Regions from separate parts of the Janthinobacterium sp. 13 genome, predicted to be linked through region 1. Evidence: predicted binding sites of a transcription regulator. Region 1 holds the regulator's gene; the other holds the start of a gene.
What was found. Region 1 encodes FNR, which switches genes on or off when oxygen is low (the NO sensors DNR and NnrR bind a similar motif). Its sites were predicted from a motif close to TTGATNNNNATCAA; they were not measured.
Positions count from the first base shown of each region.

Region 2: the regulator FNR is predicted to act here: its motif matches at 2,432-2,445, upstream of cqsA (alpha-hydroxyketone-type quorum-sensing autoinducer synthase).

Region 1 is NZ_PEEQ01000001.1:3,078,074-3,086,130, forward strand. It holds gene CLU94_RS13585 (response regulator) at 1-966, opposite strand, end outside; gene fnr (fumarate/nitrate reduction transcriptional regulator Fnr) at 1,216-1,974, shown strand; gene CLU94_RS13595 (FixH family protein) at 1,978-2,502, opposite strand; gene ccoG (cytochrome c oxidase accessory protein CcoG) at 2,605-3,987, opposite strand; gene ccoP (cytochrome-c oxidase, cbb3-type subunit III) at 3,990-4,910, opposite strand; gene CLU94_RS13610 (cbb3-type cytochrome oxidase subunit 3) at 4,903-5,106, opposite strand; gene ccoO (cytochrome-c oxidase, cbb3-type subunit II) at 5,108-5,722, opposite strand; gene ccoN (cytochrome-c oxidase, cbb3-type subunit I) at 5,738-7,165, opposite strand; gene CLU94_RS13625 (T6SS effector phospholipase Tle3 domain-containing protein) at 7,412-8,057, shown strand, end outside.
Region 2 is NZ_PEEQ01000001.1:4,427,334-4,435,390, forward strand. It holds gene CLU94_RS19410 (ABC transporter permease) at 1-44, shown strand, start outside; gene CLU94_RS19415 (response regulator) at 48-1,055, opposite strand; gene CLU94_RS19420 (sensor histidine kinase) at 1,059-2,285, opposite strand; gene cqsA (alpha-hydroxyketone-type quorum-sensing autoinducer synthase) at 2,510-3,757, shown strand; gene CLU94_RS19430 (MarR family winged helix-turn-helix transcriptional regulator) at 3,763-4,230, opposite strand; gene CLU94_RS19435 (GIY-YIG nuclease family protein) at 4,270-4,617, opposite strand; gene CLU94_RS19440 (MFS transporter) at 4,621-5,898, opposite strand; gene CLU94_RS19445 (group II truncated hemoglobin) at 6,031-6,426, shown strand; gene rmuC (DNA recombination protein RmuC) at 6,432-7,817, shown strand; gene CLU94_RS19455 (MHFG family PEP-CTERM protein) at 7,830-8,057, opposite strand, start outside.

The DNA of each region.
Region 1 (8,057 bases):
GGCTTGCAGGGTGTCGCGCAGGCGCACCAGCGGCGACAGCAGGCGCACGGTGACCCAGCCCAGCACGAAGGCGGCCAGCAGCGAGGCGAGGATGCTCCACAGCACCAGCCGGTACAGCACGCCATCGAACGGTTCGAATGCATCCTCGACGGGGAGCGAGGCGGCCAGCAGCCAGTTCACGGATTTCAGGCGCTTGAAGCTGTTGACGGCCGTGATGCCGCGGCTGTTGGTGCTGACCATGCTGCCTTCGCCATCTTCCTTCAGCAGCTGGGTCGTCGTCAGGTTGGCGTTCGGCTTGCGCGGTTGCAGCAAGCGGCTGGTATCGGGGTGCAGCACGTAGCGCGGCACGGCGCCGCGCGTGAGGATGAAGTAATAGCCGCTCTTGCCGATCTTTTCCGAGCGCAGGCGGCCCAGCAGGTTGTCCTTGTACAGGCGCAGCACGCCGATCACCACGCCGGCCACCTGGCCATCGGCGGCCAGCACGGGCGCCACCATCTGCACGATGGGCATGCCGCTCGACTTGCCCAGCATCGGTTCGGTGATCATGGGCTGGCGCGTGCGCAGGACGGTCTGGAAATACTCGCGCTCGGCGACGTTGATGCCGGCGCGCCCCGCCACCTCCGGCATGTCGGCCACGACGGCGCCATGCGCGTCGAGCACCAGCACGTCATCGAACAGCACCAGCATCGAGCGGCGCGAATAGTATTCGCGCAATTGGGCGGGCCGGGCGATCAATTCCGGCGGCTGCTGTCGGGCCGTCAGGGTGACGATCTGCAGCAGCATGCCCAGCTTGTCGTCGAGTTCGGCGGCGGTGCGGGTGATCAGGGACGATTGCTGGCTCAGCAGTACTCGGGTGAAGTCGTCGCGCATGTGCTGCACCTGGATCATGGTGACCAGCGCGATCATGGCGATCGAGGTCAGGCTGGTGGCCAGCGCGACTTTTGCTTTAATGCCGAGAGGCTTCATGATTTCCTTTTCAGTACCGGGCGGCACAGGCGGCAGATAATGCTGTCAGGAATTTTCCTATCAATGCCCCAGCTTGGCAAGCGCCGCCGCGCAAATTGCCCGCCCCGTGCGGGCTTTTGACGATGTTGCCATATAATTAAAGGCTGGACGTCGTTTATTCGCCGAATTTACGGTGAAATTGGCATACGGCAACCCTGTATGCGGCTGTATGCAGTAAACTTGTTGTTGCATTTTCTAAAAGGTACCGACATGACTGAAGCGCTACTCACTCCAACCTTGCCCACCGTGAACGTGGAGGCGTTGCGTGCGCGATGCTCGACCTGCAGCATGCATCAATTGTGCCTGCCGATGGGCCTCGATGTGGGCGACATGGACAGGCTGGACCAGATCATCGGCCGCCGCCGCAAGATCGTGCGCGGCGCCTCGCTGTTCCGTATCGGCGACTCGTTCCAGAACCTGTATGCGATCCGCCTAGGGCATTTCAAGACGTACCAGATCAATCCGGGCGGCGAAGAGCAGGTGACGGGCTTCCAGATGGCGGGTGAACTGCTGGGCATGGACGCCATCAGCGCCGACCGCCACCACTGTAACGCGGTGGCGCTGGAAGACAGCGAAGTGTGTGAAATCCCGTTTTCCAGCCTGGAACAATTGCTGGGCAACATGCCGACCCTGCTGCGCCATTTCCACCGCATGATGAGCCAGGAAATCACGCGCGAGCAAAGCGTCATGCTGTTGCTGGGCAATATGCAGGCGACGCAGCGCTTTGCCGCCTTCATCGTCAACCTGGCGTCGCGCTATGAAGCGCGCGGCTATTCGGGCAGCAATTTCCAGCTGCGCATGTCGCGCGAGGAAATCGGCAACTACCTGGGCCTGACCATCGAGAGCGTCAGCCGCCTGCTGTCGAAGTTCAAGAAGGAAGGCTGGCTGCGCGTCTCCAACCGGGAAATTGAAATCCTGCAGCCGGCCAAGTTAAAAGCCATTACGGCTGGCACGGACGTCTGCAAATAAGACTTACAGTTCCTCGTCCGCATGCAGCGCGATGCTGCGTTGCAGGGGCCAGGTCCAGATGCCGGACAGGCGCCACTCGCGTTTGTCGTTTTCCACCAGCACTTGCCAGCGGCTGCGCTCGAGCATCGGCAGCGCCACGGAAAAATTGCCGGCTGCGTCGGGCTGCACCAGCACCTTGATATCCTTTTCCGGCAGGGTCGCATGCGCCAGGTGCAACTGCAAAGGCGCCTGATAGGCCTTGCCGAAGCTGTGCACGGAACCGGTCAGGCGCGCTGCAGCGACGTCATACGACAGGCGCGTATCCATCGCCAGGTCGCTGGCGATCGTGTCGCGCTTCAAATCCTGGTTGATCGCCTTGCCCTGCTTGTAATAATCGCCCACCACCAGCGCATCGGGCTGCGTAAACGCGATATAGCCCATGAAGCTGCCGACGACCACGGACAGGCCGGGGCCGATCATCAGCAGCCATGGCCAGCGATGCTTGTACCACGGTGCAACGGGTGCTTGCAGTTTCAGACTGTCGGACATGGTATTTCTCCTGTTTAATCAGCCAGTCCCCGCATGGGGACCGGCCTTCCTGCAACTTCGTGGCGGCGGCGAGGGCACCCGGTCCCCGTCCGCCTTTCCTTGTTAACGTGGCACGATGAATACCGCGCTTTCACGCACATGCAGCGATGGGTCGTCCAGAGATTGCAATTCGATCGCAATCTTGTTCGAGCCCTTCTCTCCCACGCCGTGCGGCACGCGCAGGCGGATCGGCCAACCCAGCGTTTCCGTCGGCTGCAAGGTCACTTCTTCGCGCGTCAGCAAGGTCAGGCCCGGCAAGCCGGAAGCGCTGATTTTGAAATGCTGGCTTTGCTCCGACGTGTTCATGATCTGCAGGCGGTAGACGTTTTCGATCATGCCGTCTTCCACTTCGCGTCCCATCGAACCGCGGTCGCGGATCACGTCCATTTTCAGGGGCGTGCGCAGGGCCAGCGAAGTACACACGGCGATGATGATCAGGGCCAGGATGGACGTGTAGATCAAGACGCGCGGGCGCATGGCGCGCTGGCGTATCTGCTTCGAATTGAAGTTGTTTTCCATCGCATGGTCGGTACTGTAGCGTACCAGTCCCCGTGGCCGGTCGACCTTGTCCATCACGCTGTTGCAGGCATCGACGCAAGCGGCGCAACCGATGCATTCATACTGCAGGCCGTTACGGATATCGATACCGGTCGGACACACCTGCACGCACAGGGTACAGTCGATGCAATCGCCCAGCTTGTCGTTGTTGCCGGCCTTCTTGCTCATGGCGCCACGTGGTTCGCCGCGCTTGGCATCGTAGGTGATGATCAGGGTGTCCTGGTCGAACATGGCGCTCTGGAAGCGCGCGTAGGGGCACATGTATTTGCACACCTGCTCGCGCAGCCAGCCCGCGTTGCCGTAGGTTGCCAGACTGTAGAACAAGACCCAGAACCATTCCCAGGGACCGAAGTTCAGCGTGGTCACCGACTGCGCCAGTTCCTTGATCGGCGTGAAGTAGCCGACAAAGGTAAAGCCCGTCCACAGGGCGATGGCGCCCCATACCAGGTGCTTGGCCGTCTTCTTGAACGCCTTGCGCACGGAGGGGCCCTGCTTGTCGAGGGCCATGCGCGCACTGCGCGTGCCCTCGATGCGGCGTTCGACCCACAGGAAAATTTCCGTGTATACCGTTTGCGGGCAAGAGAACCCGCACCACACCCGCCCGGCAATGGCCGTGACGAGGAACAACAAATACGCACAGATGATCAGCAGGGCCGCCAGATAGATGAAATCCTGGGGCCACAGCACGACGCCGAAAATGTAGAACTTGCGCGTGGTCAAATCGAACAGCAGGGCTTGCCTGCCATTCCAGGTCAACCACGGCAAGCCGTAGAACGCGAGCTGGGTAAGCCATACGCATACCCATCGCCAGGTAGCGTAGCGTCCTTTGGCCTCGCGAGGGTAGATTTGCTCGCGGGCCGCATACATCTTGATGACTTGAGGTTCCATTTTTACTTTGCGGGTGCCTGCGGATTCGACAGGCTCCAGACATACGCCGACAGCACGTGTACCTTGGATTCGCCGAGGAAATCGCTGAAGGCCGGCATGGTGTTGCTGCGTCCCTTGCGTACGGTTTCCATGATGGTGTCGGCGCTGCCGCCGTACAGCCAGGTCTTGTCCGTCAGGTTCGGCGCGCCCAGCATCTGGTTACCCTTGGCATCGGCGCCATGACAGGCCATGCAGGCACCGAACTTGGCCTTGCCCAGCACGGACTTGACGGGATCCGAGGTCGAGCCGGACAGGCTCAGCACATAATGGGCCACGTTCTCGACATCCTTTTCGGAGCCCAGGGCGGCGCCCATCGGTGGCATTTGCCCATTGCGGCCGTGCATGATGGTGGTCTTGATGATGTCGGGTTCGCCGCCATACAGCCAGTCCTTGTCCGTCAGGTTGGGGAAGCCCTTGTTGCCGCGCGCATCCGAACCGTGGCATTGCGCGCAGTAGGTCAGGAACAGGCGCTGGCCGATGGCTTGCGCCTGCGGATCGGCGGCCACCGTCTTCAAGTCCTGGCTCAGGTACTTGTTGAACAGGGGACCGTAGTCGGCTTCCGCCTTCTTCAGCTCTTCCTCGTACTGGCCCGTCGATTTCCAGCCCAGGCTGCCGGCATAGTTGCCCAGGCCCGGATACAGGAACAGGTAGGCCAGCGAGAAGACGATGGTGATGTAGAACAACCACATCCACCAGCGCGGCATCGGCGTATTGAGTTCCTTCAAGTCCTCGTCCCAGACGTGGCCCGTGGTGCCGTCAGCAGGGGCGCCCTCGACCACTTTGATTTTCGACTGCGAGTACAGCAGCACGCCGCAGCCGATGATGCCCAGCAGGGACAGCACGATGATGTAGATATTCCAGAAGCCATTGGTAAAGTCAGCCATGGTTATGCTCCTTCGCCAGGGTCATTTCGGCCTCGGCCGGATAGTCGAGCGCGTCGTCGGCGAACGGCAGGCGTGCCGCCGCGTCGAAGTCGCTGTTGCTGCGGCTGAACGTCCACCACAGGATGCCCACGAACGTCGTAAAGGAAACCACCGTCATGACGCTGCTGGCGCTGTCAAACAGGTTTTCGATTGCCATGCTAATTCCTTGTTTTGATTAATGTACCGAGGCCTTGCAGATAGGCGACCAGGGCGTCTTCTTCCGTCTTGTCCTGCAGCTGCGCGGGGCCGGCGGCGATCTCTTCATCGCTGTACGGCTGGCCCAGGCGTTTCAGGGCGCGCATCTTCGGCATGATCTCGTCAGGCACCAGCTTGGTCTTCGCCAGCCAGGGGTAGGACGGCATGTTCGACTCGGGCACCACGTCGCGCGGGTTGTTCAAGTGCGTGCGGTGCCATTCGTCGCTGTAGCGCGCGCCCACGCGGGCCAGGTCGGGGCCCGTGCGCTTGGAACCCCACTGGAACGGACGGTCGTAGACGAATTCGCCAGCGACCGAATAGTGGCCATAGCGTTCCGTTTCCGCGCGCAGCGGACGCACCATCTGCGAGTGGCAGTTGTAGCAGCCTTCGCGCACGTAGATGTCGCGGCCCGCCAGGCGCAGCGGCGAGTACGGTTTCAGGCCGGCGACGGGTTCCGTCGTGCTCTTCTGGAAGAACAGGGGAACGATCTCGACGGCGCCGCCGATGCTGATCACCACCGTGACCAGGGCGATCAGCAGCCAGGGGTTTCTTTCAATCCATGCATGTGAAAATTTCATTTGCTTTCGCTCCTATCAGGCGTGCGCCGCGTTCAGTTCCGGAATGCGGGCGACGGGGAGTTTGCTGCCGCGCAGAGTCATCCAGGTGTTGTAGCCCATGATGCACATACCCGACAGGTACAGCAGGCCACCGGCCACGCGCACCACGTAGTACGGATACGTCGCTTTCACGCTCTCGACAAAGGTGTAGGTCAGGGTGCCGTCCGGATTGACCGCGCGCCACATCAGGCCCTGCATCACGCCGGCGATCCACATTGCGGCGATGTACAGCACGATGCCGATGGTGGCCACCCAGAAGTGCACGTCGACCAGGCGCGTGCTGTGCATCTGCGTGCGGCCCGCCAGGCGCGGCAGCAGGTAGTAGATCGAACCCATGGTGATGAAGCCCACCCAGCCCAGGGCGCCCGCATGCACGTGGGCAACGGTCCAGTCGGTGTAGTGCGACAGCGAGTTGATGGTCTTGATCGACATCATCGGACCTTCGAAGGTGGCGATGCCGTAGAACGACAGCGAAACGATCATGAACTTCAGGATCGGATCGGTACGCAGCTTGTGCCAGGCGCCCGACAGGGTCATGATGCCGTTGATCATGCCGCCCCAGCTTGGTGCCAGGAGGACCAGCGAGAAGACCATGCCGATCGATTGCGTCCAGTCAGGCAATGCCGTGTAGTGCAGGTGATGCGGACCCGCCCACATGTAGGTGAAGATCAGCGCCCAGAAGTGGACGATCGACAAACGGTACGAGTACACGGGGCGCTCGGCCTGTTTCGGAATGAAGTAGTACACCATGCCCAGGTAGCCGGCGGTCAGGATGAAACCCACCGCGTTATGGCCGTACCACCACTGGATCATGGCGTCCTGCACGCCCGCATACGCGGAGTACGACTTGGTGAACGAGGCTGGCATGACGGCGCCATTGACCACGTGCAAGATCGTCACGGCCAGGATGTAGGCGCCGAAGAACCAGTTGGCCACGTAGATGTGCTTGACCTTGCGCTTGATCAAGGTGCCGAAGAAAACGATGGCGTAGGCGATCCAGACGACGGCGATGAGGATGGCGATAGGCCATTCCAGTTCCGCGTATTCCTTGCCGCGTGTCATGCCCAGGGGCAGGGTGACGACGGCGCACAGGATCACCGCTTGCCAGCCCCAGAACGTGAAGGCGGCCAGTTTGTCGGAAAACAGGCGCACCTGGCAGGTGCGTTGTACAACGTAGTACGAAGTAGCGAACAGGCCGCAGATGCCGAAGGCGAAAATCACCGCATTCGTGTGCAGCGGACGCAAGCGTCCGTATGTCAGCCATGGTATGTCGAGGTTCAGGGCAGGCCAGGCCAGCTGAGCGGCGATGATAACGCCAACCAGCATGCCGATGATGCCCCATACCACAGTAGCGACCGCGAATTGCTTCACGATCTTGTAGTTATAGTTCAGCGATTGATCCACAAAGACTCTCCCTGGAATTACTATTTATGATGGTGGCCAGAGAGTAAGTGTTTGACCGCGAAAAAACTTTGATGTGGATCAAAATTCCCCGGATGAAATAAGCGTAGCGAACTGGCATCGAAATAAAGTGATATTTCGGTCAAAAAAGCCATGCAAGATCCCTGCAACAGCTGGCTTGACATGGCGTAAAACGTGCGTGGAGGCAATGGCTTAGAGTGGCTTGTCCAGACACGTCCAAAGCCCGCCATGGAAGAGCCGAAATGCCGCGATCCGTTTGATGCCCAGGTGGACCTGGTCGTGGGCAAGGCCGAGGGCACGACCCTGTTCGATCACAGCAAGCTCGCCTGCCTGCTGCAGGCGCCGTCGCCGGGCATCGTCGTCTTCGTGCATGGCGTCAATTCCGATGGCGAGTGGTACGGCGCGGCTGAAGACGGCCTGTGCAAGGGCCTGAACACGCGCATGAAGCGCTGCGACGAGCACATGGCGCATGCCACGGCGCAGGGCGGGCAACTGACGCCGGTGCGCTACCGTAGCGAACTGAGCGATGACGGCTATGTCGATCCCGACTACACGGCCAGCACCTTCGTCGCGCCGCAAGCGCATTTCTCTCCCGTGATCCAGTTCCGCTGGGGCTACAAGGCCAGCGACACCGAATTGCAGAAATATGGCGATTCCGTCTACCTGAACGAACACGCTTACTGGGGCGGCGGCCCGTTCGCCAATGGCTGCTCCTCGCTGCCGGACCTGTGGGGCGAGGGCCTGTCGGACGCCCTCTTCCTGTGGGTACATATCGAGCACCTGAATCCCGTCAACGACCGCATCGTGTATGCCTGCCCGCCGCGCCCCTACTTCGTGCTGGCCGCGCTGCGCCTGGCGCACCTGGTGGCGGCCA
Region 2 (8,057 bases), 1.3 Mb from region 1:
ATGTGCTGAAACATCCGCCGCTGCAAACCTTGCGGGAAAGCTAAGGACTAGGCGCCCACGCTGTCGTCCGCCTGCGCGCGTAAAAATTGCGCGTAGGACATGACCGGCTGTCCCAGCTGGTGCGGCGGCACGTCGAACAGGGCCCAGAAGTAGGTTTCGCGTCCCAGGCAGATGGTCGGCGCGGCGCAGTAGCGGAACCAGTTTTCGCCGATGTGCGCCGCATACATGCCGTCGCTGTCGGCATCGGAAAAGTACGGGATCACGCGCATTTCCAGCAAGGCCAGCAGCAGGGACTCGGGCGCGTCGCTGTCGCGCGCCATTTCGTACTGCGTGTGCAGGCTGCGTTCCGTCTCGATGATCATCAGGCGGGCCTGGCCGTCGCGCGTGAAAAACAGGATGCCGCAGGGATTCGGGAAAATATAGAACTCGACGAAGCCATGGCGCCGGCACAGCTCTTGCACGACGGCGGCCATGGCTTCGTCTTGCAGGAAACTATAGTCATGCAGCAATAGCAAGTCGCGCACCGTGTCCGACTGCTGCAGGAAGAATTCGCGTTGCAGGGAAACGATTTCCTGTTCCAGTATATCGAGCGCATCGTCGTCGCTCTTCTTGACGTAGCGGTCGATCAAGCCCCGGTTGAAGGCCGTCACGGCCACTTTTTCATCGGCCGCGCCCGTAAATAAAATCTTCTTGCACGGCAAGTCACGCACGGCCTGGCAGAATTCCAGGCCATTCATCTGCGGCATCGAATAATCGACCACCAGCACGGAAGGCACGGCAAAGCGTTGCGCCTGGCCGCTGATGCGCCAGATGCGTTCGAGGTCGAGCGCCACGTTGCGCTGGTCGCGCGGCAGGTTTTGCGTGTCGAAATTGACGTGCAGCGGCGTCTCGCCCGGCTGCGTGCTGTGGCGCAGCCAGTGCAGCGCGCTGCTGGTGTCATGAAAGGTCAGACGCGCCAGCGCGGGATCGAGCTGGAACGCCAGGCTTTTCAGGAAGGAATCGCTGTCATCGATCAATACGGTCAGGGTCGGATGGGAGTAGACGGGCAGTTGCATGCATCACCTTGCGGGGGAAGAGGGTTGTAAGCGGGCAGGCAGGGGCTGGGGAAATTCCAGGATGAAAATCGCATACGCATGCTCGCGCGACACGCAGCGGATGCGCGCCTGCCAGGCCGTGATGATCTGCCGGCACAGGGCCAGGCCGATGCCGCTGCCGTTGTGCACGGGATACGAATAAAAACGCTCGAAGATCAGCGGCAGGCGGTTTTTCGCGATGCCGCAGCCCGTGTCGATGAACAGCAGCCTGGGCACGGGGCGGGCGCCGTCGATGATGATGCGCACGCGGCCCTTGCCGGCCCGCTGGATGGCTTTCAGCGCGTTTCTCAGCAGGTTCAGCAAGATCACCACGCACAGTTCGTCCTGGCCGGCGAACTGGAAGTCGGCGCGCACGTCCACCTTGACGCGGCTGCGCTGGCTGTTGCCGGTGAATGGGTAGCGCTTCAGCACGGAATTCACCATCGCCAGCATCGACAGCGCCTGGCTGGGCTGCAGGTTGCGGTTCACGGCGCTGGCGCTCATCAGGAACAAATCGATCATGTGCTGCATGTGGCGCACTTCGAACTGAATGCGCGACAGGGCTTCCTGCAGCGGCGGCAAGTCGTGCGCCTGATCGGCCAGTTGCGGCAGCAGCCGGCGCATGCCCCGCACATTGGCTTCCACGCTGGTCAGCGGCGTGCGCAGTTCGTGTGCCACGGAACCGAGCCCGGCGGACAGGCCGGCCAGCCGTTCCAGTTCCAGCACCTTGCTGCCCACTTTCACCACGGACAGCGCGGCTATGGTGAACCAGTGCACGGGCAGTTGCTGCAGCACTTCACGCTGCAGCAGGAAGTCGCCTTCTCCCTGCAGGATGACGGCCAGGCAGGCGGTGCTGGTGCCGATCAGGTAGGCGCGGCAAGCCAGCTTCGTTTCGAAATGAAACAGCACGACGAGGCCGATCAGCAGCGATTCGCTCCAGATGGACGACGCGTGGTTCATCAGAAACATGAAGGTAAAGAAGAAGGGCAGGATGTAGCTGAGCGCGAACAGCAGGTAGCGCGACAGCCAGCGGGCCGAGAAGTGGCGCGCAAACAGGCCGACCGCGCAGATGCCCACGCCCGTCAGGCGCAAGGTCAGGTTTCCATAGGCTTGCGGAAAAAAGTAATTCCACAGCAGGTAGTACAGCGGCATCGCCACCGTGCCCACGGCGGCCAGCATGGCGACCCTGCCGGCCAGGTTTTCATGGGGCATGCGTTCATGCAGCAGCGAATGGAGCAGGCGCCTGCGCCAGTGTGTCCATCGTCCTTGCAATTGCTGCGTCATGACTCTGCCTTGATTCTCTTCAGAACATTATCATCGCGTAAATTTTCCTGGTTGAACGGGTATCTCATCGGACATTGATATACGTCAATGGATGGGTTCGCGAGACGGTCAAGGCTTTAAGCCGCAGCAAACCTTTCCCTAGGAGAAAACTCATGACCATCGCTACCAGCTTGCACGCCCCATCCTTCGTCCGCGCAGAACACTGCTTGCCAGACTACATCGTGCGGCGCATGGATGCGCACCACGTCACGCGCATCGAAAAGCTGCTGGGCGGCCAGCATCCCCATGCCTGGCAACCGACACCCGCCCATGCCATTTTCCTGGCTGGCAATGACTACCTGTCCATCGCCGCCGAGCCGGCGCTGGTGGCGGCCCAGGTGGCGTCCCTGCAGGCGCATGCGGGCGGCATGCTGATGTCGGCCGTGTACTTGCAGGAAGGCAGCGAACAGCACCGGCTGGAAAGCCGGCTGGCCCGCTTCATGGGCAGCGAGGACGGCATCCTGGCACAGTCCGGCATGGCGGCCAACGTCGGGCTGATCCAGTGCATCGCCAGCCCCGGCATTCCCGTCTACCTCGACATGCAGGCCCACGCCTCGCTGTGGGAAGGCGTGCTGTCGGCGCAGGCCCAGGCCGTGCCCTTCCTGCACAACGACATGACGCACTTGCGGCGGCAAGTGGAAAAGCATGGCCGCGGCGTGATCGTCGTCGACGCCCTGTACAGCACCAACGGCAGCCTGGCGCCGCTGCTGGAATTGCTCGACATCGCCGAGCGCAGCGACTGCGTGGTGGTGGTCGACGAGTCGCACTCGCTGGGCACGCACGGCCCGCAGGGTGCGGGCCTGGTGGAAGCGTGGGGACTGGGCCACCGCGTGCATTTCCGCACGGCGTCGCTGGCCAAGGCTTTCGCGGGCCGGGCCGGTTTCATCAGCTGTTCCAGCCGCTTCAAGGGCTATTTTTTGTCCGAATCGCGGCCCGCCATCTTCAGTTCCTGTTTGCTGGCCCACGAGCTGGCGTGGCTGGGCGCGGCGCTCGATTTCATCATGGCCGCCGATGGACGGCGCGCCACCCTGCAACGCCATACGCTGCAGGTGCGCGAAGGCTTGCGCGAACTGGGCTACAACGTCAGCGATGGCACGGAGCAGATCGTGGCGCTGGAAGCGGGCGGCGAACCGGCCACCCTGGTCCTGCGCCAGGCGCTGGAACGGCAAGGCATTTACGGCGCCATGTTTTGCGCCCCGGCAACGGCGAAGAACCGCGCCCTCGTGCGCCTGACCCTCAATGCGGGGCTCGACGGGGCGGCCATCGAGCGGGTGTTGGCGGGCTGCGCCGCCATCCGCGCCGAAGCGGGCGTGGAACACTGGCCATCGACGCGGCGCCTGCGCAGGCTGGCGCTCGTGTAGCGTCGTCAGCCGGCCAGCCGGCCCAGGAGGGCTGAAAGCGCTCCCAGCTGTTCTGCCGGTGCATCCTGCAGCAATTCGCGCCCCACCGCCTGCGCGGTGGCGCTCGCATGTCCCAGCAATTCCTGGCCGGCGGCAGTCAGCACGGCATAGCCGACGCGGGCGTCGCGCGCATCGGCCTGGCGCGCCACCAGGCCAATCTTTTCCAGAGGCATCAAGGAACGCGTGACGCCGGAGGCCGTCAACGCCAGGCGCTCGGCCAGGTCGATGCGGCGCAGGCGCGCACCGGGCGCGCGCTGCAGCTGGTACAGCAATTGATAGTCGCTGAAGCTCAGGCCATGCAAATTGCCCAGGGCGCTGTCGAAGCGGCGCACGATGAGCGCCTGGGCGCGCGCCAGGCGCAGGCAAAAGTCCAGCGCGCCGTCGGCGTCCGGCGACGGGAGAGTGTGATCGTTCATGGCGTCCATTTTATCCATTGCGAAATGCTTGAGTGCGCAAGTGTAAAGCAATGCCGCTCAATACAGCGGCTGGCCTTGCTCCAGCCACTGTGCGCGGTGCAGTTCCAGCAGGGCGCCCAGTTCGGCGTCCGCATCGAAGGCGGGGTCGTCGGGCAGCTTGAGCGTATCGATGACGGCGCAGGAAAAGGCCGCCGCGCCATCGCGCCGCCAGTCCGCCTGCAGCAGGGCGTTGCGGTGCTTGCCCAGGTTCAGCTCGAAGCGGTGCCGGTTCAGCATGCCGGGCGCGTTGCGGCTGCTGTCGAGCAAGGTGCGCCCGCTGGGCAAGTGCCGCAAGGCGATGATGCCCAGCGGCGGTGGCTGTTGCCGGTAGTGCGCTTTCAATGTTGCCTGTCGTGTCTTGTCCATGTTTTACTTCTCCGATATCGTTTGGGTAATCGCTTCCGGTCCCGCGATGCGCGGGATGGCGGTAAATAATGCGGCCGCCACGGCGGCGGCCAGCAGCAGGGCGCCGCCGCCGCAGAACAGCTCGCCAACGCTCAGGTGGCGCAGCAGCGCACCCGTGGCCGCCGCCGACAGCGGCGCCAGTCCCAGGAAGATGCCCATGAACAGGGCCATCGCCCGGCCCAGCATGGCGGGCGCCACGCGCCGCTGTATCCACGTAAAGATGGCCACCTGCAAGTAGCCGCCGAGCAACCCTGTCACGGCCAGCAGGGCCGCGCCTTGCCAGGCCGAGCTGATTTGTCCCAGGGCCATCAGCAGCAGGCCGACGACCGCGTCGACGAGCAGCAGGGTGGCGCCGAAGTGGCGGCGCAGCCAGGCACCGCCCAGGCTGGACGCCAGCATGCCGGCCAGGGTGCCGGCGCCATGCGCGCCCATCAGCAAACCCAGCGCGGAGGCGCCATGCAGGCGCTCGCTGGCCAGCACGGGCAAGGCCACCTGCAGCGGCCCCATGACGAAGAACGCCACCACCGCCCAGTACGCATAGCAGCTGCGCAAGGGAAGGTCGCGCCACACCATGGCCAGGCCCGCCGCCATGTCGCGCCACATGCCCTGCGCCGCCGCCGCGGCCAGTGGCCGCAGGCTCACCTGCCGCAAGGTCCAGGCGGAGAACAGGAACGTCAGCGCATCGATGGCAAAGGCGGCGGCCAGCGCCGCCATGGAGGTGTGCTGCGCGCCATCGTGGGCGCCGAGCACGAGCGCCGCCAGCAGGGGGCCGGCCAGCAGGGACAACTGGCGCGCGCCCATCTGCAAGCCATTGGCGTTTTGCAACGATTGCGGCGGCACGGCTTGCGGCAGGATGGCCGTGCCGGCGGGAATGCCGAAGGCGGCCGCGATACCCAGCGCAAGCGCGGCCGCATATGCGAGCGCCAGGCTGGCCTGGTCCAGCAGCAGCAACCCCGCCAGCGCCAGCAGGATGACGGCGTTCGCGTATTTGCTCAGCAGCATCACGCGCCGGGGCGAATAGCGGTCGGCGATGGTGCCGCCCAGCAAAATCAGCACGGCGCGCGGGGCGCCCATCAGGGCCACGGCGATACCCAGGCTGAGGCTATCGCCCGTCAGGCTCAGCACCAGCCAGGGCAGGGCCAGCATGCTGAACTGGTCGCCCAGCATGGAGACGAGGCCGCCGCCCAGCAGCCAGCGGAAGTTGGTATTGCGTAGCAAAGGGGATTCTGCGGTGGTGGGCATGGTTGACTTGTCCGTGTTTAAAGATTGCATAGTAGTTGATAAAAGCTTGAGTAGTCAAGTATATTGCTTTTTATGCCGGCAGCGGAAGCTGGCGCCGCATGGGCCGCCGGCGCTTGCGCTATCATGGCGGCCATGACTGATACCACTGCCCCCACCCTCTACGAGACCATCGGCGGCGCCCCCGTGCTGCGTGAAATGGTCGATCGTTTTTATGACTTGATGGAACTCGAAGCCGAGTTCGCCGGCATCCGCGTCATGCATCCGCCTTCGACGGACGGTTCGCGCGACAAGCTGTATTTCTTCCTGACGGGATGGATGGGCGGGCCGGACTTGTATATCGAGAAATTCGGCCACCCGCGCCTGCGCGCGCGTCACTTGCCCTACGCCATCGGCACCAGCGAGCGCGACCAGTGGCTGCGCGCCATGGCCTGGGCCATGGAAGACACGGGCATCGAAGAGTCCTTGCGCGTGCGCCTGATGGAATCGTTCTATCAGACGGCCGACTGGATGCGCAACAAACCTGACTGACACCCATGAGCCCTATCGAGTTTTACAGCCTGCTGGGCGCCGCCATCGTCGCCATCGTCCTGTTGCTATTGATCTTGCTGCGCCCGCGCGGCGCGGCCGGCGATGGCGCTACCACCCTGGCCCTGGTGCAGCAGCACCAGCAGCAAAGCCTGGAGCGCATCGACCGGGTCGAGCGCGAAGTGCGGCTGCAGCTGCAGGCGTCGGCACAGGCGACGCGGCAAGACCTGGCCACCAGCCTGGCGCAATTCCAGGCGGCGACCCTGCAGCAGCTCGACAGCCTGCGCACGCAGATGCAGGCGCAGGGAAAAGTCGGGCGCGAGGAACAGGCGCAAAGCCTGGCGCGCTTTGCCGACAGCACCAACCAGACCCTGGCGCAGCTGACGGAGTCGAATGCGCAGCGCATGCTGGAAGTGCGCGCCACCCTGGAAAGCAAGATCCGCGATTTGCAGGCCGACAATGGCGCGCGCCTGGAAGAGATGCGCAAGACGGTCGACGAGAAATTGCACGCCACGCTGGAGACGCGCTTGACTGCCTCGTTCCAGCAAGTGTCGGAGCGGCTGGAAAAAGTCCACCAGGGACTCGGTGAAATGCAGCAGCTGGCGCTGGGCGTGGGCGACCTGAAGCGGGTGCTCACCAACGTCAAGACGCGGGGCACGTGGGGCGAAGTGCAGCTGGAAATGCTGCTGGAGCAGGTACTCACTGTCGACCAGTATGCGAAGAACGTGGAAACCTTGCCGGGCAGCGGCGCGCGCGTGGAATTCGCCCTGAAACTGCCGGGCCTCTCCGATGGCGGGCCGCCCGTGTGGATGCCGATCGATGCGAAATTCCCCAAGGAACAGTACGAGCGCCTGGTCGAAGCGGCCGAGCGGGCCGATGCGGACGGCGTGGCCCTGGCCGGACGCGAGCTGGAACGGGCCGTGCGGGGCGAAGCGAAAACCATCGCGGACAAATACCTGGCGCCGCCGCTGACCACTGACTTTGCCATCCTCTTCCTGCCCACGGAAGGCTTGTATGCGGAAGTGTTGCGCCGCCCGGGCCTGGCCGATGAATTGCAGCGCGTGCACCGGGTCAGCATCGCGGGGCCATCCACGTTGACGGCCTTGCTGAACAGTCTGCAGATGGGTTTCCGCACCCTGGCGCTGGAAAAGCGCTCGTCGGAAGTGTGGCAAGTGCTGGGCGCCGTGAAGACGGAATTCGGCAAGTTTGGCGACGTGCTGTCGCAAACCCGGCTGACCCTGGAAAAGGCGGCGAAGAATATCGAAAGCGCGGAAGTGCGCAGCCGGCAAATGGCGCGCAAATTGAAATCCGTGGAAGCCTTGCCGGGCGAGGCGGCTGCCTTGCTGCTGGGTAAGGCGGACGCGGGACCGTCCGCCGAAGCGGACGGCGAATAGCCCCGCCGGCGTTCAGGCCGCCGCCGCAGGCCGGCGGCGCAGCGTGGCGCAGACGGTCAGCGCGAGTCCCGCCAGCAGCATGGCCCACGTTTGCGGTTCCGGCACGGCGGGCAGGACGGACAGGCCGGTGGGCGGCAGCGAAGGCAGCATGACGGTGGGATTGAACGGCTCGACGATGATGCTGCTGCCGCGCGGTGGCTGGCCACCGCCTATGCCCGACGGCAACATCGTGTCGCGGCT